Regions from separate parts of the Ruminococcus sporogenes genome, predicted to be linked through region 2. Evidence: a T-box and tRNA genes for the amino acid it is inferred to sense, from the RefSeq annotation. Region 2 holds a T-box; the other regions hold tRNA genes.
What was found. The T-box of region 2 lies ahead of alaS (alanine--tRNA ligase). A T-box ahead of a tRNA ligase gene usually reads a tRNA of that ligase, here a tRNA-Ala.
Positions count from the first base shown of each region.

Region 1: it has a tRNA-Ala gene. The T-box ahead of alaS (alanine--tRNA ligase) is inferred to sense a tRNA for this amino acid. The anticodon was not compared.
Region 3: it has a tRNA-Ala gene. The T-box ahead of alaS (alanine--tRNA ligase) is inferred to sense a tRNA for this amino acid. The anticodon was not compared.
Region 4: it has a tRNA-Ala gene. The T-box ahead of alaS (alanine--tRNA ligase) is inferred to sense a tRNA for this amino acid. The anticodon was not compared.

Region 1 is NZ_BAAHOA010000001.1:376,960-384,826, reverse strand. It holds gene ACYQ0N_RS01970 (helix-turn-helix domain-containing protein) at 1-53, opposite strand, end outside; tRNA gene ACYQ0N_RS01965 (tRNA-Lys) at 1,130-1,205, opposite strand; rRNA gene rrf (5S ribosomal RNA) at 1,223-1,339, opposite strand; rRNA gene ACYQ0N_RS01955 (23S ribosomal RNA) at 1,387-4,214, opposite strand; tRNA gene ACYQ0N_RS01950 (tRNA-Ile) at 4,414-4,490, opposite strand; tRNA gene ACYQ0N_RS01945 (tRNA-Ala) at 4,495-4,570, opposite strand; rRNA gene ACYQ0N_RS01940 (16S ribosomal RNA) at 4,658-6,170, opposite strand; gene ACYQ0N_RS01935 (putative ABC transporter permease) at 6,632-7,423, shown strand; gene upp (uracil phosphoribosyltransferase) at 7,461-7,867, opposite strand, start outside.
Region 2 is NZ_BAAHOA010000002.1:699,386-707,252, forward strand. It holds gene ACYQ0N_RS09880 (ComEC/Rec2 family competence protein) at 1-260, opposite strand, end outside; gene ACYQ0N_RS09885 (phosphoribosyltransferase family protein) at 275-811, opposite strand; gene ACYQ0N_RS09890 (histidine triad nucleotide-binding protein) at 829-1,179, opposite strand; gene alaS (alanine--tRNA ligase) at 1,194-3,836, opposite strand; T-box leader at 3,899-4,094, opposite strand; gene ACYQ0N_RS09900 (peptidoglycan D,D-transpeptidase FtsI family protein) at 4,189-5,775, opposite strand; gene dtd (D-aminoacyl-tRNA deacylase) at 5,841-6,281, opposite strand; gene ACYQ0N_RS09910 (NAD-dependent protein deacylase) at 6,296-7,015, opposite strand; gene ACYQ0N_RS09915 (secondary thiamine-phosphate synthase enzyme YjbQ) at 7,015-7,422, opposite strand; gene ACYQ0N_RS09920 (DNA-3-methyladenine glycosylase) at 7,397-7,867, opposite strand, start outside.
Region 3 is NZ_BAAHOA010000001.1:899,132-906,998, forward strand. It holds gene ACYQ0N_RS04825 (helix-turn-helix domain-containing protein) at 215-661, opposite strand; gene ACYQ0N_RS04830 (sigma factor) at 850-1,197, opposite strand; rRNA gene ACYQ0N_RS04835 (16S ribosomal RNA) at 1,669-3,181, shown strand; tRNA gene ACYQ0N_RS04840 (tRNA-Ala) at 3,269-3,344, shown strand; tRNA gene ACYQ0N_RS04845 (tRNA-Ile) at 3,349-3,425, shown strand; rRNA gene ACYQ0N_RS04850 (23S ribosomal RNA) at 3,625-6,452, shown strand; rRNA gene rrf (5S ribosomal RNA) at 6,500-6,616, shown strand; tRNA gene ACYQ0N_RS04860 (tRNA-Asn) at 6,656-6,731, shown strand; gene ACYQ0N_RS04865 (plasmid mobilization protein) at 7,624-7,867, shown strand, end outside.
Region 4 is NZ_BAAHOA010000001.1:129,501-137,367, reverse strand. It holds gene ACYQ0N_RS00720 (MFS transporter) at 1-777, shown strand, start outside; gene ACYQ0N_RS00715 (hotdog domain-containing protein) at 1,138-1,575, opposite strand; tRNA gene ACYQ0N_RS00710 (tRNA-Trp) at 2,102-2,177, opposite strand; tRNA gene ACYQ0N_RS00705 (tRNA-Ile) at 2,180-2,256, opposite strand; rRNA gene rrf (5S ribosomal RNA) at 2,274-2,390, opposite strand; rRNA gene ACYQ0N_RS00695 (23S ribosomal RNA) at 2,438-5,265, opposite strand; tRNA gene ACYQ0N_RS00690 (tRNA-Ile) at 5,465-5,541, opposite strand; tRNA gene ACYQ0N_RS00685 (tRNA-Ala) at 5,546-5,621, opposite strand; rRNA gene ACYQ0N_RS00680 (16S ribosomal RNA) at 5,709-7,221, opposite strand; gene ACYQ0N_RS00675 (GNAT family N-acetyltransferase) at 7,617-7,867, opposite strand, start outside.

The sequences.
Region 1 (7,867 bases), on a different contig from region 2:
TGAGTTAAATCCGCGTCCTCCTTTAAGTCCTTCAATCTTTGATAATAAGCCATAAATATGACCTCCCTGAATTTTATTTTACATAAAATTCTATCATATATATGGGTTTAATATTTAATAATCAAATATATTTGGTATTTTATGTCAAATTTATGATTATATTTATTGGTTTTGTAGATATAATCAATAGATTTTAATCCTCTTTGACATTTTATTTTTCAGACTTTTCCTTTAAGCAATATTTAATCAAAATATTTAGTTTGCTATTTTTTAAGTGGGTAAATTTGAGAAAGAGCAATTCAATATTAAATAGTTCATATAAATCTTCATTATATCATACACGTCCATAAGCAATAATAATAAGAATCATTATACTACATATTATGCTTCTATTACATATAATTAATCGATTACTGCATTTATAATAATTCCAGCCGGTTGTAAAAATATATATATTAATTTAAAATGTATGAACATTTATCTTCTCTAATAAAATTGCAATTTCACTGAAGGATTAATTATTTTCAAAACTAAACTCCGTTGAGTTTTTGTAAAAATTGCCGAATGTGTCCACACAGGCGTTGCTTGCTACTCAGCCTTCCGAATTTTTCAGAAGATTTGTCTCCGGACAAAATTCGGATTTATAGCGCATGAATGCGCTGTATTTTTTTCAAAAAATACAGGGATTTTTTGAGTCTGAAAAATCAGAAATCGAAAGTCCAAAAGCGATCTCCTTAATTTGATTTTAAATTATAATCATGAATTTTTATTTTGTCAAGAGGGCAGAATTATTCTTCTATTCATAAACGTCAATCCGATAAAATAAAAAAACGCCGTAAATACGGCATTTAAAATATATCCGAACCATTAAAAAAATAAAGAAAAAACTTTTTCGACATTGCAAAAAAATAAGGAACCGAGATTAAAATCTCGATTCCTGTAATTGCCGAAAAATACCAGAAAAATATTTTCTAAAAAAATACTTTAATTCTCCAGACATTCCTCCATCGGAATTGCGGGTTTATTGCTTTTTCTAAACAAAGTCCACTACCGAAATTGCATAATCTAAAATCATTGCCATCAAACAATATAACTGTTACTGTAAGCAAATGATTTTAGCTATCTTCTTTGGTGCACCATCGGGGGCTCGAACCCAGGACCCACTGATTAAGAGTCAGTTGCTCTACCAACTGAGCTAATGGTGCATAAATAAAAAGCAAAAAGCCGGCATTGATATATTTTCCCAGGACGTCACCGTCCAAGTATCTTCTACGCAGATGAGCTTAACTTCTGTGTTCGGAAAGGGAACAGGTGGAACCTCATCGCCATTAACACCGGCTGACTCTTTTAAATTGAACAGAAAAGCAAAGATTTGAACTCTGACAAAAGGAAAAGCCCTCGACCTATTAGTATCCGCTGGCTTAACATGTCGCCATGCTTACACCTCAGACCTATCAACCTCATAGTCTTTGAGGGGTCTTACTTACTTACGTAATGGGATATCTTATCTTAAGGCCGGCTTCACGCTTAGATGCCTTCAGCGTTTATCCGTTCCGCACTTAGCTGCCCAGCTGTGCCACTGGCGTGACAACTGGTACACCAGAGGTGCGTCCATCCCGGTCCTCTCGTACTAGGGACAGCTCCTTTCAAATATCCTTCGCCCACGACAGATAGGGACCGAACTGTCTCACGACGTTCTGAACCCAGCTCGCGTACCGCTTTAATTGGCGAACAGCCAAACCCTTGGGACCGAATTCAGCCCCAGGATGCGATGAGCCGACATCGAGGTGCCAAACCTCCCCGTCGATGTGGACTCTTGGGGGAGATCAGCCTGTTATCCCCAGGGTAGCTTTTATCCGTTGAGCGACGGCATTTCCACTCACATACCGCCGGATCACTAACTCCAACTTTCGTTACTGCTCGACCCGTCAGTCTCGCAGTTAGGCTCGCTTTTGCGTTTACACTCTCTGGCATGGTTTCCATCCATGCTGAGCGAACCTTTGAGCGCCTCCGTTACCTTTTTGGAGGCGACCGCCCCAGTCAAACTGCCCACCTAACAATGTCCCCCGCCCTGATTCAAGGGCGCAGGTTAGAATTTCAGCACTTCAAGAGTGGTATCCCAACAGCGACTCCACAAAAGCTGACGCCTTTGCTTCTCAGTCTCCCACCTATCCTGTACATGAAATACCAAAATCCAATATTAAGCTACAGTGAAGCTCCATGGGGTCTTTCCGTCTAGTCGCGGGTAACCGGCATCTTCACCGGTACTACAATTTCGCCGGGCGGGTTGTTGAGACAGTGCCCAAATCGTTACACCATTCGTGCGGGTCAGAACTTACCTGACAAGGAATTTCGCTACCTTAGGACCGTTATAGTTACGGCCGCCGTTTACTGGGGCTTCGATTCAAAGCTCTCACTTCTCCTCTTAACCTTCCAGCACCGGGCAGGTGTCACCCCATATACGTCATCTTTCGATTTAGCATAGAGCTGTGTTTTTGCTAAACAGTCGCTTGGGCCTATTCTCTGCGGCTCTTTCGAGCACTCCTTCTCCCTAAGTTACGGAGTCAACTTGCCGAGTTCCTTAACAACCCTTCTCCCGTTGGCCTTAGAATTCTCTTCCTATCTACCTGTGTCGGTTTGCGGTACGGGCTCTTCAGATATTCACACAACTTTTCTTGCCTCAATCCACATTTACTTCCCCCATTCGGGGTCCCTTACGACCGGGAACACCAACTCCCGGATAAACGCTTCTCAAGTGTCCTTGTGCTTAAATCTTTCAGAGGCTACGGAATTTCTACCGTATGTGCATCGGCTACGCGTTTCCGCCTCGCCTTAGCTCCCGGCTTACTAGGAGCGGACGAACCTTCCTCCTAAAACCTTAGATTTTCGGCCATTATGATTCTCACATAATTCTCGCTACTCATTCCGGCATTCTCACTCGTATAAAATCCACCATCGCTTCCGCTATGACTTCTCCTCTTATACGACGCTCCCCTACCCCACAATCTTTCAATTGCAGCCCAAGCTTCGGTATAGATTTTAGCCCCGTTGAATTTTCGGCGCAGGGTCACTCGACCAGTGAGCTATTACGCACTCTTTTAATGAGTGGCTGCTTCTAAGCCAACATCCTGGTTGTCTGTGCAACCCCACATCCTTTTCCACTTAAATCTATTTCGGGACCTTAGCTGTGGGTCTGGGCTGTTTCCCTTTCGACTGTGAGACTTATCTCACACAGTCTGACTGCTGTACATCAATTATCCGGCATTCTTAGTTTGATAAGGTTCAGTAACCTTTCGGCCCCTAGCCCATTCAGTGCTTTACCTCCGGTAATCTAATACAACGCTAGCCCTAAAGCTATTTCGGGGAGAACCAGCTATATCCGAGTTCGATTGGAATTTCTCCGCTAGCCACACCTCATCCGCCACCTTTTCAACGGGGGTCGGTTCGGCCCTCCATGGAGTTTTACCTCCACTTCAGCCTGGACATGGCTAGGTCACTCGGTTTCGGGTCTATCGCATGCAACTTGACGCCCTTTTCAGACTTGCTCTCGCTTCGGCTTCAAACCTTAAGTTCTTAACCTTGCTGCATACGATAACTCGCCGGACCATTCTACAAAAGGTACCTGATCACACTTTGACGTGCTCTCAGTGCTTGTAAGCACAGGGTTTCAGGTTCTTTTTCACTCCCCTCCCGGGGTTCTTTTCACCTTTCCTTCACAGTACTCTTCGCTATCGGTCATTGGGGAATATTTAGGCTTGGAGGGTGGTCCCCCCTGCTTCCCACGGGGTTTCTCGTGTCCCGCGGTACTCTGGATTCTGCCTGCTGCCTCTGCTTTTCATTTACACGACTTTCACGTTCTTCGGTCAGGCTTCCCATCCTGTTCTATTAAGCTTCGACAATGCTTTTTGCAGTCCGCAACCCCGACTGAATTGCTTCCGTCGGTTTGGCCTCTTTCGATTTCGCTCGCCACTACTCTCGAAATCTCGGTTGATTTCTTTTCCTCTCCCTACTTAGATGTTTCAGTTCGGGAGGTTCCCCTCATATACCTATTGATTCAGTATATGATACATGAGCTTCTCTCATGTGGATTGCTCCATTCGGATATCTGCGGGTCTTAGTTCGCTTACAACTCACCGCAGCTTTTCGCAGTTAACCGCGTCCTTCTTCGGTTCCCAATGCCAAGGCATCCGCCCTGCGCTCTTTCTAGCTTTACCATTTGTCTTTTCTGAGTTCTCAATACATTGTAGTTTTTTTACCCGACTTTTAATTTCTTTATTAAAAATCGTGTCGTTTCACTTTTTGTATTTTCTTCATACTTTTCTTATTCAATTTTCAAGATGCCTTTTTTTCTATCCTTTTTCAAGAACAGAAATTAACAGATAATTTCCATTATCTATTAATTTCTTTTCTCGATGGTGGGCACAAGTGGACTCGAACCACCGACCTCACGCTTATCAGGCGTGCGCTCTAACCACCTGAGCTATGCGCCCTTTTTGGTGGAGATGAGGAGGATCGAACTCCTGACCCCCTGCTTGCAAAGCAGGTGCTCTCCCAGCTGAGCTACACCCCCGACTTCCTGATATCTTCAAAATTAAACAATGCTTTTAACCCTTGTCTGACCGGAACTTTCAGACTCTTTCGTCTTTTCGCTCCTTAGAAAGGAGGTGATCCAGCCGCACCTTCCGATACGGCTACCTTGTTACGACTTCACCCCAGTCATCAATCCCACCTTCGACGACGTCCTCCTTTGCAGGTTAGACTATCGGCTTCGGGTGTTACCGACTCCCATGGTGTGACGGGCGGTGTGTACAAGGCCCGGGAACGTATTCACCGCAGCATGCTGATCTGCGATTACTAGCAATTCCGACTTCATGCAGGCGAGTTTCAGCCTGCAATCTGAACTGAGACAATTTTTCGGGATTTGCTCCACATCGCTGTTTTGCTTCCCTCTGTTTTATTGCCATTGTAGTACGTGTGTAGCCCAGGTCATAAGGGGCATGATGATTTGACGTCATCCCCACCTTCCTCCGTTTTGTCAACGGCAGTCCCATTAGAGTGCTCTTGCGTAGCAACTAATGGTAAGGGTTGCGCTCGTTGCGGGACTTAACCCAACATCTCACGACACGAGCTGACGACAACCATGCACCACCTGTCTATATGTCCCCGAAGGGATTTCAACTATCTCTAGTCTATTCATACGATGTCAAGACCTGGTAAGGTTCTTCGCGTTGCTTCGAATTAAACCACATACTCCACTGCTTGTGCGGGCCCCCGTCAATTCCTTTGAGTTTCAACCTTGCGGTCGTACTCCCCAGGTGGATTACTTATTGTGTTAACTGCGGCACGGAAGGGGTCAGTCCCCCCACACCTAGTAATCATCGTTTACAGCGTGGACTACCAGGGTATCTAATCCTGTTTGCTCCCCACGCTTTCGAGCCTCAGCGTCAGTAAAAGCCCAGTAAGCCGCCTTCGCCACCGATGTTCCTCCTAATATCTACGCATTTCACCGCTACACTAGGAATTCCGCTTACCTCTACTTCACTCAAGAACAACAGTTTCAAATGCAATCTACAGGTTGAGCCCATAGTTTTCACATCTGACTTGCTATCCCGCCTACGCTCCCTTTACACCCAGTAATTCCGGACAACGCTCGCTCCCTACGTATTACCGCGGCTGCTGGCACGTAGTTAGCCGGAGCTTTTTCTTCAGGTACCGTCATTATCGTCCCTGATAAAAGGAGTTTACAATCCGAAAACCTTCTTCCTCCACGCGGCATCGCTGCATCAGAGTTCCCTCCATTGTGCAATATTCCCCACTGCTGCCTCCCGTAGGAGTCTGGGCCGTGTCTCAGTCCCAATGTGGCCGTTCAACCTCTCAGTCCGGCTACTGATCGTCGACTTGGTGAGCCGTTACCTCACCAACTATCTAATCAGACGCGAGCCCATCTCTGAGCGAATTTCTTTGATATATCTATCATGCGATATTTATATTTTATGGGGTATTACCATCCGTTTCCAGAAGCTATCCCCCTCTCAGAGGCAGGTTGCTCACGTGTTACTCACCCGTCCGCCACTAACTTAAAAAAGCAAGCTCTTTTAAGTCCGTTCGACTTGCATGTGTTAGGCGTGCCGCCAGCGTTCGTCCTGAGCCAGGATCAAACTCTTTATTAAGTTTGTATATTAAATACCTTCCGGTATTTACTATCTCCCGTTTCATTACGATTGCTCGCAATTCTTTCGCTTGTGTTTTTACTCTTGTATTAATCTCTCAATTAATACAGAATTTACAAGGGTTTTGTTTTTTCTTAGCATTGTTCAATTTTCAAGATACCTTCGCTCTCTCGCTTCCTTTGAGCGCTCGTCTATTATATCACTTCTTCTCTCTCTTGTCAATACCTTTTGGGAGAAAAAAATTTTCCGACTTCGCTCTCTCTCGTTCGACAGCTTTATTATTATATCACCTCCTTACTCTTTTGTCAATCTTTTTTTTGAGATTTGACGGAATATACAAAATCATGGCCATATTTAATATGCTTTTTAAATGGATTTTACAATATATTCGACATAGATTGACTTGTTTCCCTTTTTAAAGTATAATTCTACTTATAAAAAATATATGAAGGAGGTTAAAAATGCCGGATTATACTGTTTGGCAATGGATTCTTTTCTTTTTTATCTATTGTTTTTTTGGATGGTGCTTTGAAACCGCTCTTGTTTCAATTGAAGAAAAGCATTTTGTAAACCGCGGCTTCTTACGAAGTCCGTTTCTTCCCATATATGGCTTTGGTTCATTGGTAATGATATTGGCAGGACAGCCTTTTAACGACGATCCAGTCGCTATGTTCATATGCGGCGCTTTATCCGCAACTTTGCTTGAATACGTAACCGGCTGGCTAATGGAGCTTTTATTTAAAACAAGATATTGGGATTACAGTGACTGCCGCTATAATTTATCAGGCAGAATTTGCGTCGAAGCAACTTTTTTATGGGGATTTATGACTCTTCTTGTCAATTATAAAGTACATGTGCATCTAATAAAACCCGTTACTGATCTTGACCGCACAGCAATAATTATTATAGATATAGTATTAATAGCAATTTTCGCCGCAGATTTTATTGCTTCTGCAAAATCAGCGATAGATGTAAATCATCTGTTAAAACGTCTGACAGAAATACGGGAAGAGCTATCCCAGCTTAACAGCAAGCTTAAGGAGGCGGCAGAAAATTCTGAAAAACATTATATTGAATCTATCAGCCGAAAGATACAGCAGCTTCAAAATGAACGCAGTTCGGCTTCTGATCATTTGAATTTTCTTAAAAAAGATCTCATAAACGCTCATCCGCGTGCCAGATCAACAAAATTCAACAACGCCCTTACAGAACTGAAAATAAAAATCCGCAGCAAAGACAAGAAAAAGCGTTAGTACAAAATTTCCCGCTGAAAAAATCAGCGGGAATTTTTTATTTTGTACCAAAAATTCTATCCCCGGCATCTCCAAGTCCGGGAATTATATAATTGTTTTCATCAAGACCGTCATCTTTAGCTCCGCAATATATTTCCACGTCAGGATGAGCTTTTTCCAAACGATCTATTCCCTGAGGAGAAGCTATAATACACATAAATTTAATATTTTTTACTCCCGCTTTTTTTATTTCATTGATTGCATCTACAGCGGTATTGCCCGTAGCAAGCATTGGATCTACGACAATAACGTCCCTTTCGGCAACATCCTCAGGCAGCTTGCTGTAATACTTTATAACATTAAAGCTCTCGTTGTCTCTGAACATTCCAATATGACCTATTTTTGCGGCAGGAACCATATTTATAACTCCGTCTATCATACCAAGTCCGGCGCGAAGAACAGGAA
Region 2 (7,867 bases):
TCAGTTACAACTCCGCTAAAATTTATTTCTTGTCCGGCAAAATCAATAATATTTTTATAGACCGTGCTATTATAAGCACCGTAATAGCAGAAAGCCATAAAATATACGACAAGCATAAAAATAATGGCTTTTAGATTAAAACGGAACAATACTTTAAAAAGTAACGCGGAAATTAATGCCGCAGGAACTGCAATATACAAATGCCCGGAAAAAGCGGCTGCAATAAGTCCGGCAGCCCAAGCAGTCCCTGCATACACCATTTTACGTTTCAAGCTTATTTGAAAAACAGCGGAAGTTTTTCAAGGAAAATTATATCGTTTCTGTCCGCCGCGTCTCCTTCGGCAAGCACCGCCGATTTACATACTATATTTCCGCCTGCTCTTTCCGCAAGCTCGACAAGTGAATGCAGGGATTCTCCTGTACTGATTACATCGTCCGCAATAAGCACTCTTTTTCCCTTAAGCTCTCGCATATCATTTTCATCAAGATAAAGAGTCTGCCTTCCGTCCGTCGTAATCGACTTAACCTCGACAGCCACCGGATTTTTCATATAAAGCTTAACTGATTTTCTCGCGACTATGTACTTTTTTCCGCTCTGTCTTGAAAGCTCATAACCCAAAGGAATACCTTTGCTTTCAGCGGTAACAATTATATCGAAATCCGGTACTCTTTTTAATAGTTCCTCAGCGCACGCAATGGTCAGCTCCACATCGGAAAACATAATAAACGCGGCAATATTAAGCTTATCGTTAATCGGACAGAGCGGCAACTCTCTTTTCAGTCCGGCGATGTTAAGTGTATAATATTCCATATTTTTCCCCCATCAGTTTATACGGCGCTGTCAGCGCTCCAGCCCATTTTCTTTCCTGCCAGTACATGAAAATGAAGATGATGAACGCTTTGTCCGGCGTCATCTCCGCAGTTAGTTATAACCCTGTATCCATCTGAAAAGCCTTCCTTTTCAGCTATCTGCGCAGCGACCTCAAATATGTGAGCTACATATTCAGAATTCTGAGAGTTTATTTCAGACGCTCCTGAAATATGAACCTTCGGCACAATAAGATAGTGAACCGGGGCTACCGGTTCTATATCCTTAAACGCATACACCATGTCGTCCTCAAAAACCTTATCGCTGGGAATTTCCCCTGCAATTATCCTGCAAAATAAACAATCCATCATAAAATACCTCTGATCTATTTTAAAAATTCGTTAGTAATGCTTTCAAGAGAATTAAGCGCCTCATCAATCATATAATTTTTTCCTATGCCTGCCATTGCGCTGTCTGGACGTCCGCCGCCCTTTCCTCCTGTAATGGCTGCTATTCTCTGAATAATTTTTCCTGCATGAGCGCCTTTTTCAACTGCGCTTTTGCCGCATACGCAGTAAAGAGTACCTTTTTCATCGGTTACACCGGCAAACACGGCTACAACGTCCTGAGTCTGCTCCCTAACCTTATCTCCAAGCTGTCTGAGCATATCCGGCTTCGTTCCATTGAGCATTGCAGATATAATCTTTATACCGTTAATTTCCTTAGCGTCCTTGAACATATCTCCGAGCTGATTACCGGCAAGCTGCTGACTAAGCTTCTGTATCTGCTTATCCTTTTCCTTCAGCTCTTCCGTTAAGGTTCTACAGCGTTCGGCAAGCTTAGCCGGATTGGCAATTTTAAGTACCGCTGAAACCTCGGATAAGGTACTCCTAAATCCATTCATAAGCTCAAGCACTCCGTTGCCTGTAACAGCTTCGATTCGTCTGATTCCGGACGCTACTGAATTTTCAGAAACAATCTTAAAAAGACCTATATTTGATGTATTTTTAACATGCGTTCCGCCGCAAAATTCAATAGATTCTCCTCCTATATTCACAACTCTTACAATATCTCCGTATTTCTCGCCGAAAAGAGCCGTTGCTCCGAGCTTTTTTGCCTCGTCTATCGGCATTTCCTTTGTAACCACTTCAATACTGTGGAGAATTTCATCGTTGACTATATTTTCAATCCTAAACAGTTCTTCAGCAGTAACGGCGCTGAAATGCGAAAAGTCAAATCTGCATCTTTCAGCGTTTACAAGCTGTCCCGCCTGATGTACGTGTTCTCCAAGCACCTTTCGTAAGGCTGCCTGCAAAAGATGTGCAGCAGTATGATTTCTTGCCGCAGACATTCTTTTTTCAACGTCAATTTCCGCAAAGATCATATCATTTTTATTAAGATTTCCCTGCTCAACCGTACCGAAATGAAGAAAATGTCCGCTTTCAGTTTTAGTTGTATTGTAAACTGAAAACGACGCTCCTTCAGCGCTCAGCTCTCCGGTGTCGGCAGCCTGTCCACCGCTTTCAGCATAAAACGGCGTGCTGTCTAAAATAACTACAGCTTCCTGTCCCTCAGAGACGCTATCAGACGGCTTGCCGTCGACAAAAATCTCAAGTATTCTTGCGTCCTGCTTAAATCTAGTATAACCGGTAAACTCAGTAGCCGGAACTTCTATGAACGCGGCGTTGTCATCGTTCCACGAGGTTTTAATCTTTGAAGCACGGTCGCTTCTTGCCTTCCGCTTCTGCTCTTCCATGCATTCCCTGAAACGTTCCTCATCTACAGAAATACCCTTTTCGGCTGCAATTTCCTTAGTAAGATCAAGAGGAAAACCGTAGGTATCACTTAACTTAAAGGCGTCGTCCCCTGACAATACGTTCTTAATTTCATTCGCGGAAATTTTATCAATAAAATGATTCAAAAGCTCCGTTCCCTTATCAATTGTCTTTGCAAAGCCTTCCTCTTCATGCTTTATAATAGTTTTTATAAGCTCGCGCTTTTCTTCAAGCTCCGGATAAGCCGTTTTATTTTCATCAATTACAGTATCGCATACCTTATACAAAAAAGGATCGCTGACGCCGAGCATTTTTCCATGCCTTGCCGCTCTTCTAAGAAGCCTTTTTAATACATAGCCTCTTCCCTCGTTAGCCGGAGTAATTCCGTCTCCCACCATAAATGTAGTACTTCTTATGTGATCAGTTATAACACGGAGCGAAACATCTGTACTTTCATTTTCTTTATACCTTACGCCAGCTATTTCACATATTTTATTCATAATATTTTTAACGGTATCAACTTCAAAAAGGTTATCGACTCCCTGAATCACACATGCAAGTCTTTCAAGTCCCATACCGGTGTCAATATTAGGATGCTCCATAAGGGCATAATTTCCCTTTCCATCGCTGTCAAACTGGCTGAAAACAAGATTCCAGACTTCAACAAACCTATCGCAGTCACAGCCAACCTTACAGTCAGGAGAGCCGCAGCCATGTTCGTCTCCTCTGTCAAAATATATCTCAGAACAAGGTCCGCAAGGTCCGGAGCCATGTTCCCAGAAATTATCCTCTTTGCCAAGCCTTGTCATATGATCCGGCGCAACGCCTATACGCTTTGTCCAGAGATCATATGCTTCGTCGTCATCCTCGTATACAGACACATATAGCTTTTCAACAGGAAGCTCAAGCGATTTAGTAAAAAATTCCCACGCCCATTCAATAGCTTCTATCTTAAAATAGTCTCCGAAAGAAAAATTACCGAGCATCTCAAAATATGTACCGTGTCTTGAGGTTTTGCCTACTCTTTCTATATCGGGAGTTCTGATACACTTCTGACAAGTCGTTACTCTTTTATTAGGAGGAACAGCCTGTCCGAGAAAAAATTTCTTTAAAGGCGCCATGCCTGAATTTATCAGCAAAAGACTGTTGTCCCCCTGCGGAATCAGGGACGCGCTTGCCATTCTTGTATGATTCTTACTTTCAAAAAATGAAAGATACATTTCTCTGAGTTCATTGACTCCACGCCATTTCATATATACGCTCTCCAATCATTATATTTTATTGCTTTAACTGAAATAAAAGCCCTCGTCCGCAGTAATGGGACGAAGGCTCGTGGTACCACCCAAAATTCAAAAGCATAAAGCTTTCCTTTTGTTTTCCTTAACGCGGAAAAAACGTCCGCTTTTCAGCGGAAAGCTCAAGGGTAGCACTTGCATTTTATACAAAAGCTCGCACCGACCGCTTTTTCTCTGAAGTATAATCCATGCAATTATTCCTGTCACAGCCCAAAACAATATTCTTCTAATATTATACCAAATATACGGAAAAAGTCAATCTTTTTTTCTTAAAATTCCGTAAAATTTTATAAAAAGAAAGAATAAATTTTTATCCGTAAATATCAGTAATTCTCTCTGCAATTTCCTTAAAAACCGGAGCCGCACATTCGTTTCCGTATCCGCCGTCCTCGCACAAAACAGTTACAGCGTACCTCGGACTGCTAAGTGGAAAAAAGCCGGTTATCCAGCCATGACATATTTCTTCTCCGTCCTCGTCAAATCTGCCTGTCTGAGCGGTCGACGTCTTACCTGCCGCATGAGTATTCGACGGTCTGGCGTTGGAATCTGTATTCAAATCAACAGCGGCAATCATCAGATCCTGAAGACGAAACGCCGTTTTACGGTCAAAAACGTCCGTATATTTAGCTTCTTCCTGATTTGAAACTGTTTTGCCGTCATGAGTTATACCCTTTACCAAGCTTGGAACATACAACCTTCCTTCATTTGCTATCGCGGCTGTAAAAGCGCATATCTGCACCGGAGACGCCGTAAGCTTTCCCTGCCCGAACGACATGTTGGCCTTTTCTGCCGGCAGGCTCAGGTCCTCCTCAGTCTGAAGGCTTCCGCCGGAAACAGTCATTCCCAACGCAAGAGGAATACTTCTTCCGAATCCCATTCTCTGAGCAGTTTCTATCAAAAGACGGCTGTCTATATGCTTAGAAAGCTCTATATAATAGGTATTGCATGATTCCGCCGCCGCTTCCGTCATATCAAGAACACCGTGTCCGCTCAAGTCATGGCATTTAAATAGCTGCCCTCCGATTTCGGTAGATCCGGTACAATTATATGAAAAGCTTTCTTCAATTCCTTGTTCAAAGGCGGCAAGCGATGTCACAAGCTTAAAAATCGAGCCTACATTATATGAATAAAGACAGCGGTTAATAAGTGGAGAATCTTTATCGTTTACCGCCTCGGACAAGGTATCGGCGCTGTATGTCGGAAAACTCGCCATACCCAGAATTTCCCCTGAGTAAATATCCATTACAACTACGGCTCCCTTTTTCATTCTGCCGCCCGCAAGCTCGCATATTGCCTGTATATATTTATCAATAGTGAGAACCACTCCTTCCGTCATGGGACCGTTCTCAGAAATATCCCTGCCAAGTCCGTCCATTACGCTTCCTCTGCCGTCCACACTGTAAGTTACAGTATTTTCAGAAACGCACGATCTAAGATAATCATTATAAGCAGCCTCGATTCCGGACACTCCCTCGCCGTCGCTTAAATACCCTATAACATGCTGTGCAAGCTGATTTTCCCTGTTTCGGACGGGAACATCAAAAACCGTTATATCGCCGCATTCAAAATCCTTTTTTGTCACCTCGCATACAAACGGCTTACCATACACCAAACTGCTGTGATAGCTTTCAAGATCCTTAACATAAGGCAGAATCTCCTCCGCGGCCTCGGAGGTAGGATTTATGACGGCATAATATGTGCTGGTATCATTGACCAGAAGATTATAGCTTCTGTCGTAAATATTACCGAAGGTATGACCTGCTGTCAGAGTATAAGTACCCTGAGCCTGTCCGGCGGCCTGATAAGTCGGATTGCTCACTATCCAGAAAATTCTCATATACAATATTGAAAATGAAAATAAAAAAATGCAGCCAAGCGCAATCATACGTTTATACATAATAAAACCCTCCCGGATTTATTATTGCCATCCGAAAGGGATTAAATCATATTCAGCTAAATATTTCAAATATCGTCAAGTACTACTGTAAACGGCCCGTCGTTTTCCAGCTCCACTTTCATATCAGCTCCGAAAACGCCTTTTTCTACTACAGGAATATATTTTCCGCATATTCCGATAAAATATTCATAAAGCTTTTCAGCCGTTTCAGGATTTCCGGCGTTAATGAAATTAGGTCTGTTTCCCTTTCGGCAGTCGGCATACAGTGTAAACTGCGATATTACAAGCAAAGAGCCTCCTACATCGTTTAATGATAAATTTATTTTATCGTTCTCATCTGAAAAAATCCTCATTTTTATAATTTTATTTGCAAGCCTCTCCGCATTAAGCTCTGAATCTTTTTTACCTACGCCGAGAAAAACCAAAAACCCTTTTCCTATTTTTCCTTTTATTTCTCCGTCTACCGTCACTGACGCGCCGCTTACTCTCTGAACTACAGCTTTCATAAAACAGCCTCCCGTTATCCTGACATTATACTTCCCATAATCTTTCCGATACTATCGTGTATAACCATATCCGCAAAGGAATCCGCCGGTGTTTCCGTAAGGTTTATAAGCAGCAGAAAACAATCCTTGCTTCTATACTTAATCAAGCCCGCGGCAGGATAGACATTCAGCGATGTACCTCCGACAATAAGAAGATCCGCTTCTTTTATCGACGTTACGGCCCCGTTTATAACGCTGTCGCTAAGTCCCTCCTGATATAAAACTACGTCGGGTTTAATTATACCTCCGCAGGTACATCGAGGAATACCGGAACATTTTCGTATAAAATCCGCATCATAAAATCTATTGCATTTCATACAATAATTACGCAGAACGCTGCCATGAAGCTCATAAACCTTTTTACTACCTGCCGCCTGATGAAGGCCGTCAATATTCTGAGTTACCACGGCTTTAAGTTTTCCGATCCTTTCAAGCTCCGAAAGCTTAATATGCGCCTTATTAGGCAGCGCGCCGGGCCATATCATCTTATCACGGTAAAACCTGAAAAATTCCTCGGTTTCGGTCATAAAAAAATCATGACTTAATATCGTTTCCGGAGGATAATCATATTTCTGATTATAAAGTCCGTCAACGCTCCTGAAATCCGGAATACCGCTCTCCGTAGAAACACCGGCGCCTCCGAAAAATACGATTTTACTGCTTTTATCAAAAACCTTCTGTAAATTTTCCGTCATTATTCATCACCAATTATCTTAACATAAAATTGCCTGTTTCTCGGTCCGTCGTATTCGCAGAAATATATTCCCTGCCACATTCCAAGCAACAGCTTGCCGTCAGCTATTATTACATTAACACTGTTTCCTGTAACCAAAGCTTTCAGATGCGCCGACGTATTACCCTCCGAATGCCTAAACCGTTCTCGGTCAGGATATGTGATATTCATAGCGTATAAGAGATCGGACACTACGTCAGGATCCGCGTTTTCATTAATTGTAATACCGGCCGTAGTATGAGGACAGTATATTACGCATATTCCATTTAATATACAGCTTTCTTTAACCGCGTCCATAACCTTTGACGTTATGTCGATAAAGTTTTCAGCCGGAGTTTTCAAATCAAACCTGAACAGCGTTTTCTTCACCTTCAATCTCAGCGTCAAGAATAAATCTCCAGGGCTTTGAAGCCCATTCTTCACCTGCATAATCAATACCTACGCGCTTATCCGTTCTTATTTTATAACGTTTGCCGTCATCTTCAATTCTTATCCTAGGATTACCGGAAAAGCTTTCTCCATTGAATGATTTATCTACCGAAAGATATTTAGTAAGCTTAGCAGGACCGTTCAAGTTTTCCCCGGCTCTGAAAAGAACTCCCTGAGGCTGTTCCTTTTTTCCGCTTATTATGTTCATAAGCCAATGAACGCCATAGCAGAGATACACATAAATCACTCCGCTTTCACGATAAAGCAGCTCCGTCCGCGGCGTTCTTCCCTTTGAGGCATGGCAGGCCTTGTCCTCAGTCCCTCTGTAGGCTTCAGTTTCAGTAATTCTTACGCGTAATTCCTCGCCGTTTTCAAGCCGCCTGAC
Region 3 (7,867 bases), on a different contig from region 2:
TGGGGAAAGAGGTGCATATTGGGCAATCTTTAAGACTGCTTTTTACGGGAAAGTTGAGGGGCTACCGAAAACTGCTGACACTAAAGCATATCAATATGCCTGAAATCTTAGCGGTAAGAATAATTTGCTCTCCTATTACATCATATTAAGGAACGTCCAGATAACCCTTTTAAGCCTTTCCATTTTCAAGGGCAAAGGGTTTCGCCGAAAGGATTCAAACGGTTCTGAGAGCGTGCGAAGCGTCTGATTGAATGTTCTTTAGCTGCAACAGCTTTTCAAACGTCTTTTTCTGAATACAAGCACGTTCCTGCTCCCATTTTTTGAGCGTACCAAGAGGAACAGAGATATATTTTGCAAATTCGGACTGCGTGAGTTTCATAGACTTGCGCAGTTCTTTTATCTGCCGTCCCTGTCCATGATAGAGAAACAAATTGTAATCATCAAGAAGTGCGGTTACATCAATTCCGAATAGTTCAGCAGCTTTTGCAAGCTTGTCCAGCGGATAGGCTTCCAAAACATTCTCCTCATAACGTGAATAAGTAGTCCTGTCAACTTCCATGACCTTAGCGACATCGCGCTGTAAAAGTCCGTTCTGAATGCGATACCATTTCAGCTTGTCCGATACTGATTCAAGCCTGTTTGGATTCGGATTTTCAAACAAGAACCTCTGAGCCTGTGTCAAATGACGTTTTGTAAGGAATCTGAACGAGTGTATGTACAGCGGAGCATATCTGACATTGCCATTATGAAACTTGTAAAGAATACAGAAGCCATTACCGACTTTCCGATAGATTTTCCATGAATCTGAATAAGGCTCTTGTTTTACTTCCTGTGGATTATTTAGAGCCGTTATGATACCGTTGCTTTTTCAATACATCTGCTTGCATAAGTGGCAAACCTGTTCCCTTTTGAATAATCAAATGTGGAAACCGCTTTGATAAGTCCTATTGTTCCTATTGATATCAATTCATCCTGTTCTTTTATATTTGAATAATATTTTTTAATGATATGAGCGACAAGTCTTAAATTATGTTCAATAAGCTTTGTACGCGCATTGCTATCTCCTTCCCCCATAAGCTTGAAATATTCCTCTTCCTCTTTTTTAGACAGCGGTTTAGGAAAAACGTTTCTGCTGTCTACATGTAATGCGAAAAAAAATAAATTACTTAATATTGATTGTAACATATTTAAAAACATTTTAATGCCTCCTTATAATATTTATACTATGTTATACAGCTTGTTTATTATAATTAAAGGGGATTTAAGTCAGTAAACATTATTGTTTATTGTGCATAATATTGCATTTATCAGAGAATTCACAATATATTTTGTATATTCCGTCAAATCTCAAAAAAAAGATTGACAAAAGAGTAAGGAGGTGATATAATAATAAAGCTGTCGAACGAGAGAGAGCGAAGTCGGAAAATTTTTTTCTCCCAAAAGGTATTGACAAGAGAGAGAAGAAGTGATATAATAGACGAGCGCTCAAAGGAAGCGAGAGAGCGAAGGTATCTTGAAAATTGAACAATGCTAAGAAAAAACAAAACCCTTGTAAATTCTGTATTAATTGAGAGATTAATACAAGAGTAAAAACACAAGCGAAAGAATTGCGAGCAATCGTAATGAAACGGGAGATAGTAAATACCGGAAGGTATTTAATATACAAACTTAATAAAGAGTTTGATCCTGGCTCAGGACGAACGCTGGCGGCACGCCTAACACATGCAAGTCGAACGGACTTAAAAGAGCTTGCTTTTTTAAGTTAGTGGCGGACGGGTGAGTAACACGTGAGCAACCTGCCTCTGAGAGGGGGATAGCTTCTGGAAACGGATGGTAATACCCCATAAAATATAAATATCGCATGATAGATATATCAAAGAAATTCGCTCAGAGATGGGCTCGCGTCTGATTAGATAGTTGGTGAGGTAACGGCTCACCAAGTCGACGATCAGTAGCCGGACTGAGAGGTTGAACGGCCACATTGGGACTGAGACACGGCCCAGACTCCTACGGGAGGCAGCAGTGGGGAATATTGCACAATGGAGGGAACTCTGATGCAGCGATGCCGCGTGGAGGAAGAAGGTTTTCGGATTGTAAACTCCTTTTATCAGGGACGATAATGACGGTACCTGAAGAAAAAGCTCCGGCTAACTACGTGCCAGCAGCCGCGGTAATACGTAGGGAGCGAGCGTTGTCCGGAATTACTGGGTGTAAAGGGAGCGTAGGCGGGATAGCAAGTCAGATGTGAAAACTATGGGCTCAACCTGTAGATTGCATTTGAAACTGTTGTTCTTGAGTGAAGTAGAGGTAAGCGGAATTCCTAGTGTAGCGGTGAAATGCGTAGATATTAGGAGGAACATCGGTGGCGAAGGCGGCTTACTGGGCTTTTACTGACGCTGAGGCTCGAAAGCGTGGGGAGCAAACAGGATTAGATACCCTGGTAGTCCACGCTGTAAACGATGATTACTAGGTGTGGGGGGACTGACCCCTTCCGTGCCGCAGTTAACACAATAAGTAATCCACCTGGGGAGTACGACCGCAAGGTTGAAACTCAAAGGAATTGACGGGGGCCCGCACAAGCAGTGGAGTATGTGGTTTAATTCGAAGCAACGCGAAGAACCTTACCAGGTCTTGACATCGTATGAATAGACTAGAGATAGTTGAAATCCCTTCGGGGACATATAGACAGGTGGTGCATGGTTGTCGTCAGCTCGTGTCGTGAGATGTTGGGTTAAGTCCCGCAACGAGCGCAACCCTTACCATTAGTTGCTACGCAAGAGCACTCTAATGGGACTGCCGTTGACAAAACGGAGGAAGGTGGGGATGACGTCAAATCATCATGCCCCTTATGACCTGGGCTACACACGTACTACAATGGCAATAAAACAGAGGGAAGCAAAACAGCGATGTGGAGCAAATCCCGAAAAATTGTCTCAGTTCAGATTGCAGGCTGAAACTCGCCTGCATGAAGTCGGAATTGCTAGTAATCGCAGATCAGCATGCTGCGGTGAATACGTTCCCGGGCCTTGTACACACCGCCCGTCACACCATGGGAGTCGGTAACACCCGAAGCCGATAGTCTAACCTGCAAAGGAGGACGTCGTCGAAGGTGGGATTGATGACTGGGGTGAAGTCGTAACAAGGTAGCCGTATCGGAAGGTGCGGCTGGATCACCTCCTTTCTAAGGAGCGAAAAGACGAAAGAGTCTGAAAGTTCCGGTCAGACAAGGGTTAAAAGCATTGTTTAATTTTGAAGATATCAGGAAGTCGGGGGTGTAGCTCAGCTGGGAGAGCACCTGCTTTGCAAGCAGGGGGTCAGGAGTTCGATCCTCCTCATCTCCACCAAAAAGGGCGCATAGCTCAGGTGGTTAGAGCGCACGCCTGATAAGCGTGAGGTCGGTGGTTCGAGTCCACTTGTGCCCACCATCGAGAAAAGAAATTAATAGATAATGGAAATTATCTGTTAATTTCTGTTCTTGAAAAAGGATAGAAAAAAAGGCATCTTGAAAATTGAATAAGAAAAGTATGAAGAAAATACAAAAAGTGAAACGACACGATTTTTAATAAAGAAATTAAAAGTCGGGTAAAAAAACTACAATGTATTGAGAACTCAGAAAAGACAAATGGTAAAGCTAGAAAGAGCGCAGGGCGGATGCCTTGGCATTGGGAACCGAAGAAGGACGCGGTTAACTGCGAAAAGCTGCGGTGAGTTGTAAGCGAACTAAGACCCGCAGATATCCGAATGGAGCAATCCACATGAGAGAAGCTCATGTATCATATACTGAATCAATAGGTATATGAGGGGAACCTCCCGAACTGAAACATCTAAGTAGGGAGAGGAAAAGAAATCAACCGAGATTTCGAGAGTAGTGGCGAGCGAAATCGAAAGAGGCCAAACCGACGGAAGCAATTCAGTCGGGGTTGCGGACTGCAAAAAGCATTGTCGAAGCTTAATAGAACAGGATGGGAAGCCTGACCGAAGAACGTGAAAGTCGTGTAAATGAAAAGCAGAGGCAGCAGGCAGAATCCAGAGTACCGCGGGACACGAGAAACCCCGTGGGAAGCAGGGGGGACCACCCTCCAAGCCTAAATATTCCCCAATGACCGATAGCGAAGAGTACTGTGAAGGAAAGGTGAAAAGAACCCCGGGAGGGGAGTGAAAAAGAACCTGAAACCCTGTGCTTACAAGCACTGAGAGCACGTCAAAGTGTGATCAGGTACCTTTTGTAGAATGGTCCGGCGAGTTATCGTATGCAGCAAGGTTAAGAACTTAAGGTTTGAAGCCGAAGCGAGAGCAAGTCTGAAAAGGGCGTCAAGTTGCATGCGATAGACCCGAAACCGAGTGACCTAGCCATGTCCAGGCTGAAGTGGAGGTAAAACTCCATGGAGGGCCGAACCGACCCCCGTTGAAAAGGTGGCGGATGAGGTGTGGCTAGCGGAGAAATTCCAATCGAACTCGGATATAGCTGGTTCTCCCCGAAATAGCTTTAGGGCTAGCGTTGTATTAGATTACCGGAGGTAAAGCACTGAATGGGCTAGGGGCCGAAAGGTTACTGAACCTTATCAAACTAAGAATGCCGGATAATTGATGTACAGCAGTCAGACTGTGTGAGATAAGTCTCACAGTCGAAAGGGAAACAGCCCAGACCCACAGCTAAGGTCCCGAAATAGATTTAAGTGGAAAAGGATGTGGGGTTGCACAGACAACCAGGATGTTGGCTTAGAAGCAGCCACTCATTAAAAGAGTGCGTAATAGCTCACTGGTCGAGTGACCCTGCGCCGAAAATTCAACGGGGCTAAAATCTATACCGAAGCTTGGGCTGCAATTGAAAGATTGTGGGGTAGGGGAGCGTCGTATAAGAGGAGAAGTCATAGCGGAAGCGATGGTGGATTTTATACGAGTGAGAATGCCGGAATGAGTAGCGAGAATTATGTGAGAATCATAATGGCCGAAAATCTAAGGTTTTAGGAGGAAGGTTCGTCCGCTCCTAGTAAGCCGGGAGCTAAGGCGAGGCGGAAACGCGTAGCCGATGCACATACGGTAGAAATTCCGTAGCCTCTGAAAGATTTAAGCACAAGGACACTTGAGAAGCGTTTATCCGGGAGTTGGTGTTCCCGGTCGTAAGGGACCCCGAATGGGGGAAGTAAATGTGGATTGAGGCAAGAAAAGTTGTGTGAATATCTGAAGAGCCCGTACCGCAAACCGACACAGGTAGATAGGAAGAGAATTCTAAGGCCAACGGGAGAAGGGTTGTTAAGGAACTCGGCAAGTTGACTCCGTAACTTAGGGAGAAGGAGTGCTCGAAAGAGCCGCAGAGAATAGGCCCAAGCGACTGTTTAGCAAAAACACAGCTCTATGCTAAATCGAAAGATGACGTATATGGGGTGACACCTGCCCGGTGCTGGAAGGTTAAGAGGAGAAGTGAGAGCTTTGAATCGAAGCCCCAGTAAACGGCGGCCGTAACTATAACGGTCCTAAGGTAGCGAAATTCCTTGTCAGGTAAGTTCTGACCCGCACGAATGGTGTAACGATTTGGGCACTGTCTCAACAACCCGCCCGGCGAAATTGTAGTACCGGTGAAGATGCCGGTTACCCGCGACTAGACGGAAAGACCCCATGGAGCTTCACTGTAGCTTAATATTGGATTTTGGTATTTCATGTACAGGATAGGTGGGAGACTGAGAAGCAAAGGCGTCAGCTTTTGTGGAGTCGCTGTTGGGATACCACTCTTGAAGTGCTGAAATTCTAACCTGCGCCCTTGAATCAGGGCGGGGGACATTGTTAGGTGGGCAGTTTGACTGGGGCGGTCGCCTCCAAAAAGGTAACGGAGGCGCTCAAAGGTTCGCTCAGCATGGATGGAAACCATGCCAGAGAGTGTAAACGCAAAAGCGAGCCTAACTGCGAGACTGACGGGTCGAGCAGTAACGAAAGTTGGAGTTAGTGATCCGGCGGTATGTGAGTGGAAATGCCGTCGCTCAACGGATAAAAGCTACCCTGGGGATAACAGGCTGATCTCCCCCAAGAGTCCACATCGACGGGGAGGTTTGGCACCTCGATGTCGGCTCATCGCATCCTGGGGCTGAATTCGGTCCCAAGGGTTTGGCTGTTCGCCAATTAAAGCGGTACGCGAGCTGGGTTCAGAACGTCGTGAGACAGTTCGGTCCCTATCTGTCGTGGGCGAAGGATATTTGAAAGGAGCTGTCCCTAGTACGAGAGGACCGGGATGGACGCACCTCTGGTGTACCAGTTGTCACGCCAGTGGCACAGCTGGGCAGCTAAGTGCGGAACGGATAAACGCTGAAGGCATCTAAGCGTGAAGCCGGCCTTAAGATAAGATATCCCATTACGTAAGTAAGTAAGACCCCTCAAAGACTATGAGGTTGATAGGTCTGAGGTGTAAGCATGGCGACATGTTAAGCCAGCGGATACTAATAGGTCGAGGGCTTTTCCTTTTGTCAGAGTTCAAATCTTTGCTTTTCTGTTCAATTTAAAAGAGTCAGCCGGTGTTAATGGCGATGAGGTTCCACCTGTTCCCTTTCCGAACACAGAAGTTAAGCTCATCTGCGTAGAAGATACTTGGACGGTGACGTCCTGGGAAAATATATCAATGCCGGCTTTTTGCTTTTTATTTGTTTTGTGTAATGTATATATATATTCCTCAATAGCTCAGTCGGTAGAGCATGCGGCTGTTAACCGCAGGGTCGTTGGTTCGAGTCCAACTTGGGGAGCCAAAGGTAAGTACTAAAACCATCTGCTTACAGCGGCATTTATGTTGTTTGATAACGGAGGAAACTCCGCAGGCGGCTGTGAGCAGTGATTTTAGTTTATGTTAATTTTGATAGTGAATAGCTGCCTGAAAGAAATATTCAATTTTGTTTAGAAAAAGCAATAAGCCCGCCAGTTCCGATGGAGGAATATCTGACGAGCTTATGAAATCTATTCGAGCATACATGTACGTACGCTGAGATAGCATTCTCACTAAGTCAATCAGATAGGGTTGTATCTGCGTTGATTATGGAGCATTGAACGTTTCGCAGACGTTCAATGCTTTGTGGGGGTGCTTTTTCTGTTTTGTATTTTAACATGAAGGAAAAATTTTGTCAAGTATTTTTTTCAAAAATATTTTTCTGGTATTTTTCAGCAATTATAGGAATCGAGATTTTAATCTCGGTTCCTTATTTTTTTTGCAATGTCGAAAAAAATTTTTTTCTTCATTTTTTTTAATAGTTCGGATATATTTTAAACGCCGTATTTACGGCGTTTTTTTATTTTATCGGATTGACGTTTATGAATAGAAGAATAATTCTGCCCTCTTGACAAAATAAAAATTCATGATTATAATTTAAAATCAAATTGAGGCGATCGCTTTTGGACTTTCGATTTCTGATTTTTCAGAATCAAAAAATCCTTGGATTTTTTGAAAAAATACAGCGCATTCATGCGCTGTAAATCCGAATTTTGTCCGGAGATGAATCTTCTGAAAAATTCGGAGGGCTGAATAGCAAGGAACGCCGGTGTGGACACACTCGGCAATTTTTACAAAAACTCAACGGAGTTTAGTTTTGAAAAAATTAATCTTTTGGGAGCGCCCAAACCCCGAAAAAAGTCAAGAAAGGATAAGCAATGTCAATAGAAAGAAAACGTAATTATTTGATAAAATTTTATGTAGACGGAGAAGAAAAAAAGTTCATAATTGAGAAGATGAAAGCTGCCGGAATTAAAAATCTAAGCGCCTATTTAAGAAAGATTTCAATAGAGGGAAAAATAGAAATTGTTGATTATTCAGAAATAAGAAAATTTGTATCGGAGATTAATAAAATAGGGGTAAATATTAATCAGATAGTTAAGCGCGTCAACGAAACTAAAT
Region 4 (7,867 bases), on a different contig from region 2:
ATCTGCATAGACCTTATCACCTTTGCGGCGGCATTTTTGACTCTGCTTTTATTTATAAAAATTCCCGAGGATAACAAACGGTCGGAAGAACGCGATAACTTTATCCGCTCGGTAAAAAGCGGCGTGATATGGCTGAAAAATCAGCAGGGTGTTTTTACGCTGATTTTATTTCTCGCCGCAATCAATCTTGTTGCTTCTATGTATAATGCCGCATTTCCCGCAATGCTTTTGTCACGAAACGGCGGCTCTGAGATAACAATGGGAATTATCAATACTGTTATCGGTATAACAACCCTTATCGGCAGTATTTTTGCCTCTATTGCAAAGCCTCCTAAAAATAGAGTACGGGTGATCTGCAACTGTCTGCTGTTTTCAATGAGTACGGAAAACCTGTTGCTCGCTTTGGGAAACAACGCATTGATATGGAGTATCGGCGGATTTCTCGGCTGGATTACAATACCGCTTATGAGCGCCAATATGGAAGCGATTCTGCGTCTTAAAATTCCTGAAAATATACAGGGAAGGATTTATTCCGTCAGAAATTCTCTGCAATTTTTTACCATTCCTTTGGGATATTTCCTTGGAGGCTTTGTGGTAGAATTCGTATGTGAGCCGATAATGGCAAAGCAAAATGAAAACGTTCTTACATATATGTTCGGTACAGGTAAGGGAAGCGGCGCGGCGCTGTTCTTTTTTATTATTGCGTTTATAGGAATAGGCGTATGTCTGTACTTTAGAAATAAAAAGTCTCTGCGCCTGCTTGACAAAGAAGATTAATTTATTGAACAGAGCTTTTTTCTGTGCAAAGAGTTTTGGACTTCTGCGCCGATCTCATATGAAACTGTTTAAGCGTGCGTTTTTTACTTTGTCATAAATTGACATAAAAAGACGCTTTGCCCAATATCACTTTTGTGATACCATACAAAACGGTATTTGAGTTTCTATATATGATGTTCTAAATAAAAAAGACGGATAAAGGTATTATTTCCTTTATCCGTCTTTTGTTCCTAAATATAATTGCTAAATATGAATCGGCAATAGTTTCTTTATGATGCCTATAAACTCATTTGCGACTTTTTCTAAATACCAACTACCGCCTTCCGTCTGCTTATAAACCTCTTATTTGAAAGTTAAGCTCTATTTATTTCTTAACTTTTCTTCTGTTATTAGGGAATCAAAAACAGCTAATGTGCTTGTTCCTTTAAAGGCAAGTTTTCCATCAGGGCGAACTATTTCAACTTCAACTACCGCTATTTTCTTTCCATATTTCAAAACTTTACCCGTAACCATTAAATACTCATCTGTTGCAAAGCAAGGGCGCAGAAAATTTGCAGAAAAATTAACGGAAGAACATTCTCTGCCGTATGTATCGCAAGCGCCGCTTGCGGCAATATCTGCTGCCGCAAGCAAAAATCCGCCGTGAATGGTACCGACATTGTTGGAGCAATCCTCACCGGGAACAACCTTAAGTACGAATTTTCCTTCATCGGCTGAAATAAGCGTTGAACGGTCAAAACCTCTTATATCACAAACATCTTCTTCAAGATATTTCATAATCGTTTCATCAATCATCATAGTCCCCTCCAAATTCCAGTTTTCTTTTTCATTTTACCACACATCTCCGAAAAAATAAAGGACGGCGATTTACTTCGCCGTATGAAAATCGTAATTGACCTCGGCTGTGTAATCGCTATCGTATGCTGAAAGTATTGAACTGCGTTATTTACAAATCCGACTTGATTTCCTCCTTATATTTATATGCTGTTTCTGATACGCCTTTTGTTGTCGCCTCCGTCAGTGCATAAAAAAGACCGCTTTGTTTAACGTCACTTTCATGATATCAGACAAAACGGTCTTTGAAATTTTGTATACTATTTTCTATATTAAAAAAGCGGATAAAGGTTTTTTCTTTTCTTTATCTATTCTTTATTTATATTATTTGCTTTGATATCTCATGATTTCAAAATTCAAATCCTGTCAGTCGGTATTTTACCACTTATTTCATCTTTAATTTTTAACTTCTTTTTTTCGTCATTTGGATATCAAAAAAGCCCGTAGCTACGGACTTTAAGGCACTTTCATCTATTTTGTCAGTGCAATATGGCAGGGGCAGAAGGATTTGAACCCTCGGCACGCGGTTTTGGAGACCGCTGCTCTACCAACTGAGCTATACCCCTATTGGTGGGCCATTAGGGACTCGAACCCCAGACCAACCGGTTATGAGCCGGTTGCTCTAACCAACTGAGCTAATGGCCCTTATATAAAAAGCAAAAAGCCGGCATTGATATATTTTCCCAGGACGTCACCGTCCAAGTATCTTCTACGCAGATGAGCTTAACTTCTGTGTTCGGAAAGGGAACAGGTGGAACCTCATCGCCATTAACACCGGCTGACTCTTTTAAATTGAACAGAAAAGCAAAGATTTGAACTCTGACAAAAGGAAAAGCCCTCGACCTATTAGTATCCGCTGGCTTAACATGTCGCCATGCTTACACCTCAGACCTATCAACCTCATAGTCTTTGAGGGGTCTTACTTACTTACGTAATGGGATATCTTATCTTAAGGCCGGCTTCACGCTTAGATGCCTTCAGCGTTTATCCGTTCCGCACTTAGCTGCCCAGCTGTGCCACTGGCGTGACAACTGGTACACCAGAGGTGCGTCCATCCCGGTCCTCTCGTACTAGGGACAGCTCCTTTCAAATATCCTTCGCCCACGACAGATAGGGACCGAACTGTCTCACGACGTTCTGAACCCAGCTCGCGTACCGCTTTAATTGGCGAACAGCCAAACCCTTGGGACCGAATTCAGCCCCAGGATGCGATGAGCCGACATCGAGGTGCCAAACCTCCCCGTCGATGTGGACTCTTGGGGGAGATCAGCCTGTTATCCCCAGGGTAGCTTTTATCCGTTGAGCGACGGCATTTCCACTCACATACCGCCGGATCACTAACTCCAACTTTCGTTACTGCTCGACCCGTCAGTCTCGCAGTTAGGCTCGCTTTTGCGTTTACACTCTCTGGCATGGTTTCCATCCATGCTGAGCGAACCTTTGAGCGCCTCCGTTACCTTTTTGGAGGCGACCGCCCCAGTCAAACTGCCCACCTAACAATGTCCCCCGCCCTGATTCAAGGGCGCAGGTTAGAATTTCAGCACTTCAAGAGTGGTATCCCAACAGCGACTCCACAAAAGCTGACGCCTTTGCTTCTCAGTCTCCCACCTATCCTGTACATGAAATACCAAAATCCAATATTAAGCTACAGTGAAGCTCCATGGGGTCTTTCCGTCTAGTCGCGGGTAACCGGCATCTTCACCGGTACTACAATTTCGCCGGGCGGGTTGTTGAGACAGTGCCCAAATCGTTACACCATTCGTGCGGGTCAGAACTTACCTGACAAGGAATTTCGCTACCTTAGGACCGTTATAGTTACGGCCGCCGTTTACTGGGGCTTCGATTCAAAGCTCTCACTTCTCCTCTTAACCTTCCAGCACCGGGCAGGTGTCACCCCATATACGTCATCTTTCGATTTAGCATAGAGCTGTGTTTTTGCTAAACAGTCGCTTGGGCCTATTCTCTGCGGCTCTTTCGAGCACTCCTTCTCCCTAAGTTACGGAGTCAACTTGCCGAGTTCCTTAACAACCCTTCTCCCGTTGGCCTTAGAATTCTCTTCCTATCTACCTGTGTCGGTTTGCGGTACGGGCTCTTCAGATATTCACACAACTTTTCTTGCCTCAATCCACATTTACTTCCCCCATTCGGGGTCCCTTACGACCGGGAACACCAACTCCCGGATAAACGCTTCTCAAGTGTCCTTGTGCTTAAATCTTTCAGAGGCTACGGAATTTCTACCGTATGTGCATCGGCTACGCGTTTCCGCCTCGCCTTAGCTCCCGGCTTACTAGGAGCGGACGAACCTTCCTCCTAAAACCTTAGATTTTCGGCCATTATGATTCTCACATAATTCTCGCTACTCATTCCGGCATTCTCACTCGTATAAAATCCACCATCGCTTCCGCTATGACTTCTCCTCTTATACGACGCTCCCCTACCCCACAATCTTTCAATTGCAGCCCAAGCTTCGGTATAGATTTTAGCCCCGTTGAATTTTCGGCGCAGGGTCACTCGACCAGTGAGCTATTACGCACTCTTTTAATGAGTGGCTGCTTCTAAGCCAACATCCTGGTTGTCTGTGCAACCCCACATCCTTTTCCACTTAAATCTATTTCGGGACCTTAGCTGTGGGTCTGGGCTGTTTCCCTTTCGACTGTGAGACTTATCTCACACAGTCTGACTGCTGTACATCAATTATCCGGCATTCTTAGTTTGATAAGGTTCAGTAACCTTTCGGCCCCTAGCCCATTCAGTGCTTTACCTCCGGTAATCTAATACAACGCTAGCCCTAAAGCTATTTCGGGGAGAACCAGCTATATCCGAGTTCGATTGGAATTTCTCCGCTAGCCACACCTCATCCGCCACCTTTTCAACGGGGGTCGGTTCGGCCCTCCATGGAGTTTTACCTCCACTTCAGCCTGGACATGGCTAGGTCACTCGGTTTCGGGTCTATCGCATGCAACTTGACGCCCTTTTCAGACTTGCTCTCGCTTCGGCTTCAAACCTTAAGTTCTTAACCTTGCTGCATACGATAACTCGCCGGACCATTCTACAAAAGGTACCTGATCACACTTTGACGTGCTCTCAGTGCTTGTAAGCACAGGGTTTCAGGTTCTTTTTCACTCCCCTCCCGGGGTTCTTTTCACCTTTCCTTCACAGTACTCTTCGCTATCGGTCATTGGGGAATATTTAGGCTTGGAGGGTGGTCCCCCCTGCTTCCCACGGGGTTTCTCGTGTCCCGCGGTACTCTGGATTCTGCCTGCTGCCTCTGCTTTTCATTTACACGACTTTCACGTTCTTCGGTCAGGCTTCCCATCCTGTTCTATTAAGCTTCGACAATGCTTTTTGCAGTCCGCAACCCCGACTGAATTGCTTCCGTCGGTTTGGCCTCTTTCGATTTCGCTCGCCACTACTCTCGAAATCTCGGTTGATTTCTTTTCCTCTCCCTACTTAGATGTTTCAGTTCGGGAGGTTCCCCTCATATACCTATTGATTCAGTATATGATACATGAGCTTCTCTCATGTGGATTGCTCCATTCGGATATCTGCGGGTCTTAGTTCGCTTACAACTCACCGCAGCTTTTCGCAGTTAACCGCGTCCTTCTTCGGTTCCCAATGCCAAGGCATCCGCCCTGCGCTCTTTCTAGCTTTACCATTTGTCTTTTCTGAGTTCTCAATACATTGTAGTTTTTTTACCCGACTTTTAATTTCTTTATTAAAAATCGTGTCGTTTCACTTTTTGTATTTTCTTCATACTTTTCTTATTCAATTTTCAAGATGCCTTTTTTTCTATCCTTTTTCAAGAACAGAAATTAACAGATAATTTCCATTATCTATTAATTTCTTTTCTCGATGGTGGGCACAAGTGGACTCGAACCACCGACCTCACGCTTATCAGGCGTGCGCTCTAACCACCTGAGCTATGCGCCCTTTTTGGTGGAGATGAGGAGGATCGAACTCCTGACCCCCTGCTTGCAAAGCAGGTGCTCTCCCAGCTGAGCTACACCCCCGACTTCCTGATATCTTCAAAATTAAACAATGCTTTTAACCCTTGTCTGACCGGAACTTTCAGACTCTTTCGTCTTTTCGCTCCTTAGAAAGGAGGTGATCCAGCCGCACCTTCCGATACGGCTACCTTGTTACGACTTCACCCCAGTCATCAATCCCACCTTCGACGACGTCCTCCTTTGCAGGTTAGACTATCGGCTTCGGGTGTTACCGACTCCCATGGTGTGACGGGCGGTGTGTACAAGGCCCGGGAACGTATTCACCGCAGCATGCTGATCTGCGATTACTAGCAATTCCGACTTCATGCAGGCGAGTTTCAGCCTGCAATCTGAACTGAGACAATTTTTCGGGATTTGCTCCACATCGCTGTTTTGCTTCCCTCTGTTTTATTGCCATTGTAGTACGTGTGTAGCCCAGGTCATAAGGGGCATGATGATTTGACGTCATCCCCACCTTCCTCCGTTTTGTCAACGGCAGTCCCATTAGAGTGCTCTTGCGTAGCAACTAATGGTAAGGGTTGCGCTCGTTGCGGGACTTAACCCAACATCTCACGACACGAGCTGACGACAACCATGCACCACCTGTCTATATGTCCCCGAAGGGATTTCAACTATCTCTAGTCTATTCATACGATGTCAAGACCTGGTAAGGTTCTTCGCGTTGCTTCGAATTAAACCACATACTCCACTGCTTGTGCGGGCCCCCGTCAATTCCTTTGAGTTTCAACCTTGCGGTCGTACTCCCCAGGTGGATTACTTATTGTGTTAACTGCGGCACGGAAGGGGTCAGTCCCCCCACACCTAGTAATCATCGTTTACAGCGTGGACTACCAGGGTATCTAATCCTGTTTGCTCCCCACGCTTTCGAGCCTCAGCGTCAGTAAAAGCCCAGTAAGCCGCCTTCGCCACCGATGTTCCTCCTAATATCTACGCATTTCACCGCTACACTAGGAATTCCGCTTACCTCTACTTCACTCAAGAACAACAGTTTCAAATGCAATCTACAGGTTGAGCCCATAGTTTTCACATCTGACTTGCTATCCCGCCTACGCTCCCTTTACACCCAGTAATTCCGGACAACGCTCGCTCCCTACGTATTACCGCGGCTGCTGGCACGTAGTTAGCCGGAGCTTTTTCTTCAGGTACCGTCATTATCGTCCCTGATAAAAGGAGTTTACAATCCGAAAACCTTCTTCCTCCACGCGGCATCGCTGCATCAGAGTTCCCTCCATTGTGCAATATTCCCCACTGCTGCCTCCCGTAGGAGTCTGGGCCGTGTCTCAGTCCCAATGTGGCCGTTCAACCTCTCAGTCCGGCTACTGATCGTCGACTTGGTGAGCCGTTACCTCACCAACTATCTAATCAGACGCGAGCCCATCTCTGAGCGAATTTCTTTGATATATCTATCATGCGATATTTATATTTTATGGGGTATTACCATCCGTTTCCAGAAGCTATCCCCCTCTCAGAGGCAGGTTGCTCACGTGTTACTCACCCGTCCGCCACTAACTTAAAAAAGCAAGCTCTTTTAAGTCCGTTCGACTTGCATGTGTTAGGCGTGCCGCCAGCGTTCGTCCTGAGCCAGGATCAAACTCTTTATTAAGTTTGTATATTAAATACCTTCCGGTATTTACTATCTCCCGTTTCATTACGATTGCTCGCAATTCTTTCGCTTGTGTTTTTACTCTTGTATTAATCTCTCAATTAATACAGAATTTACAAGGGTTTTGTTTTTTCTTAGCATTGTTCAATTTTCAAGATACCTTCGCTCTCTCGCTTCCTTTGAGCGCTCGTCTATTATATCACTTCTTCTCTCTCTTGTCAATACCTTTTGGGAGAAAAAAATTTTCCGACTTCGCTCTCTCTCGTTCGACAGCTTTATTATTATATCACCTCCTTACTCTTTTGTCAATGGGTTTGGAAAGGTTTCCATTTTTATAACAATTTTTTCAGCTTTTTTATCTCTATTTATAGCGTATTATACAAAATAACTGCTGCTTAACGCATATCTCTAAAATTATTTATCTTAGTCTTTATCATAATGAAATTTTTTAATAAAATTTCGTTTCTTTTAACAAATTGTTCTTTTATAACAATGTAATTCCTTTTTTCAAAGAAAGGCTTTGCTGTTACCGAAGCATGAACCCGTATAATATTGCCTTCCAAATGGCTTTCCAGTTCATCGCATATTGCGGTCGCAATTCCCCTATTTTGAAAATCCCTATGCACATAGAGCCTGTCCAAATAAC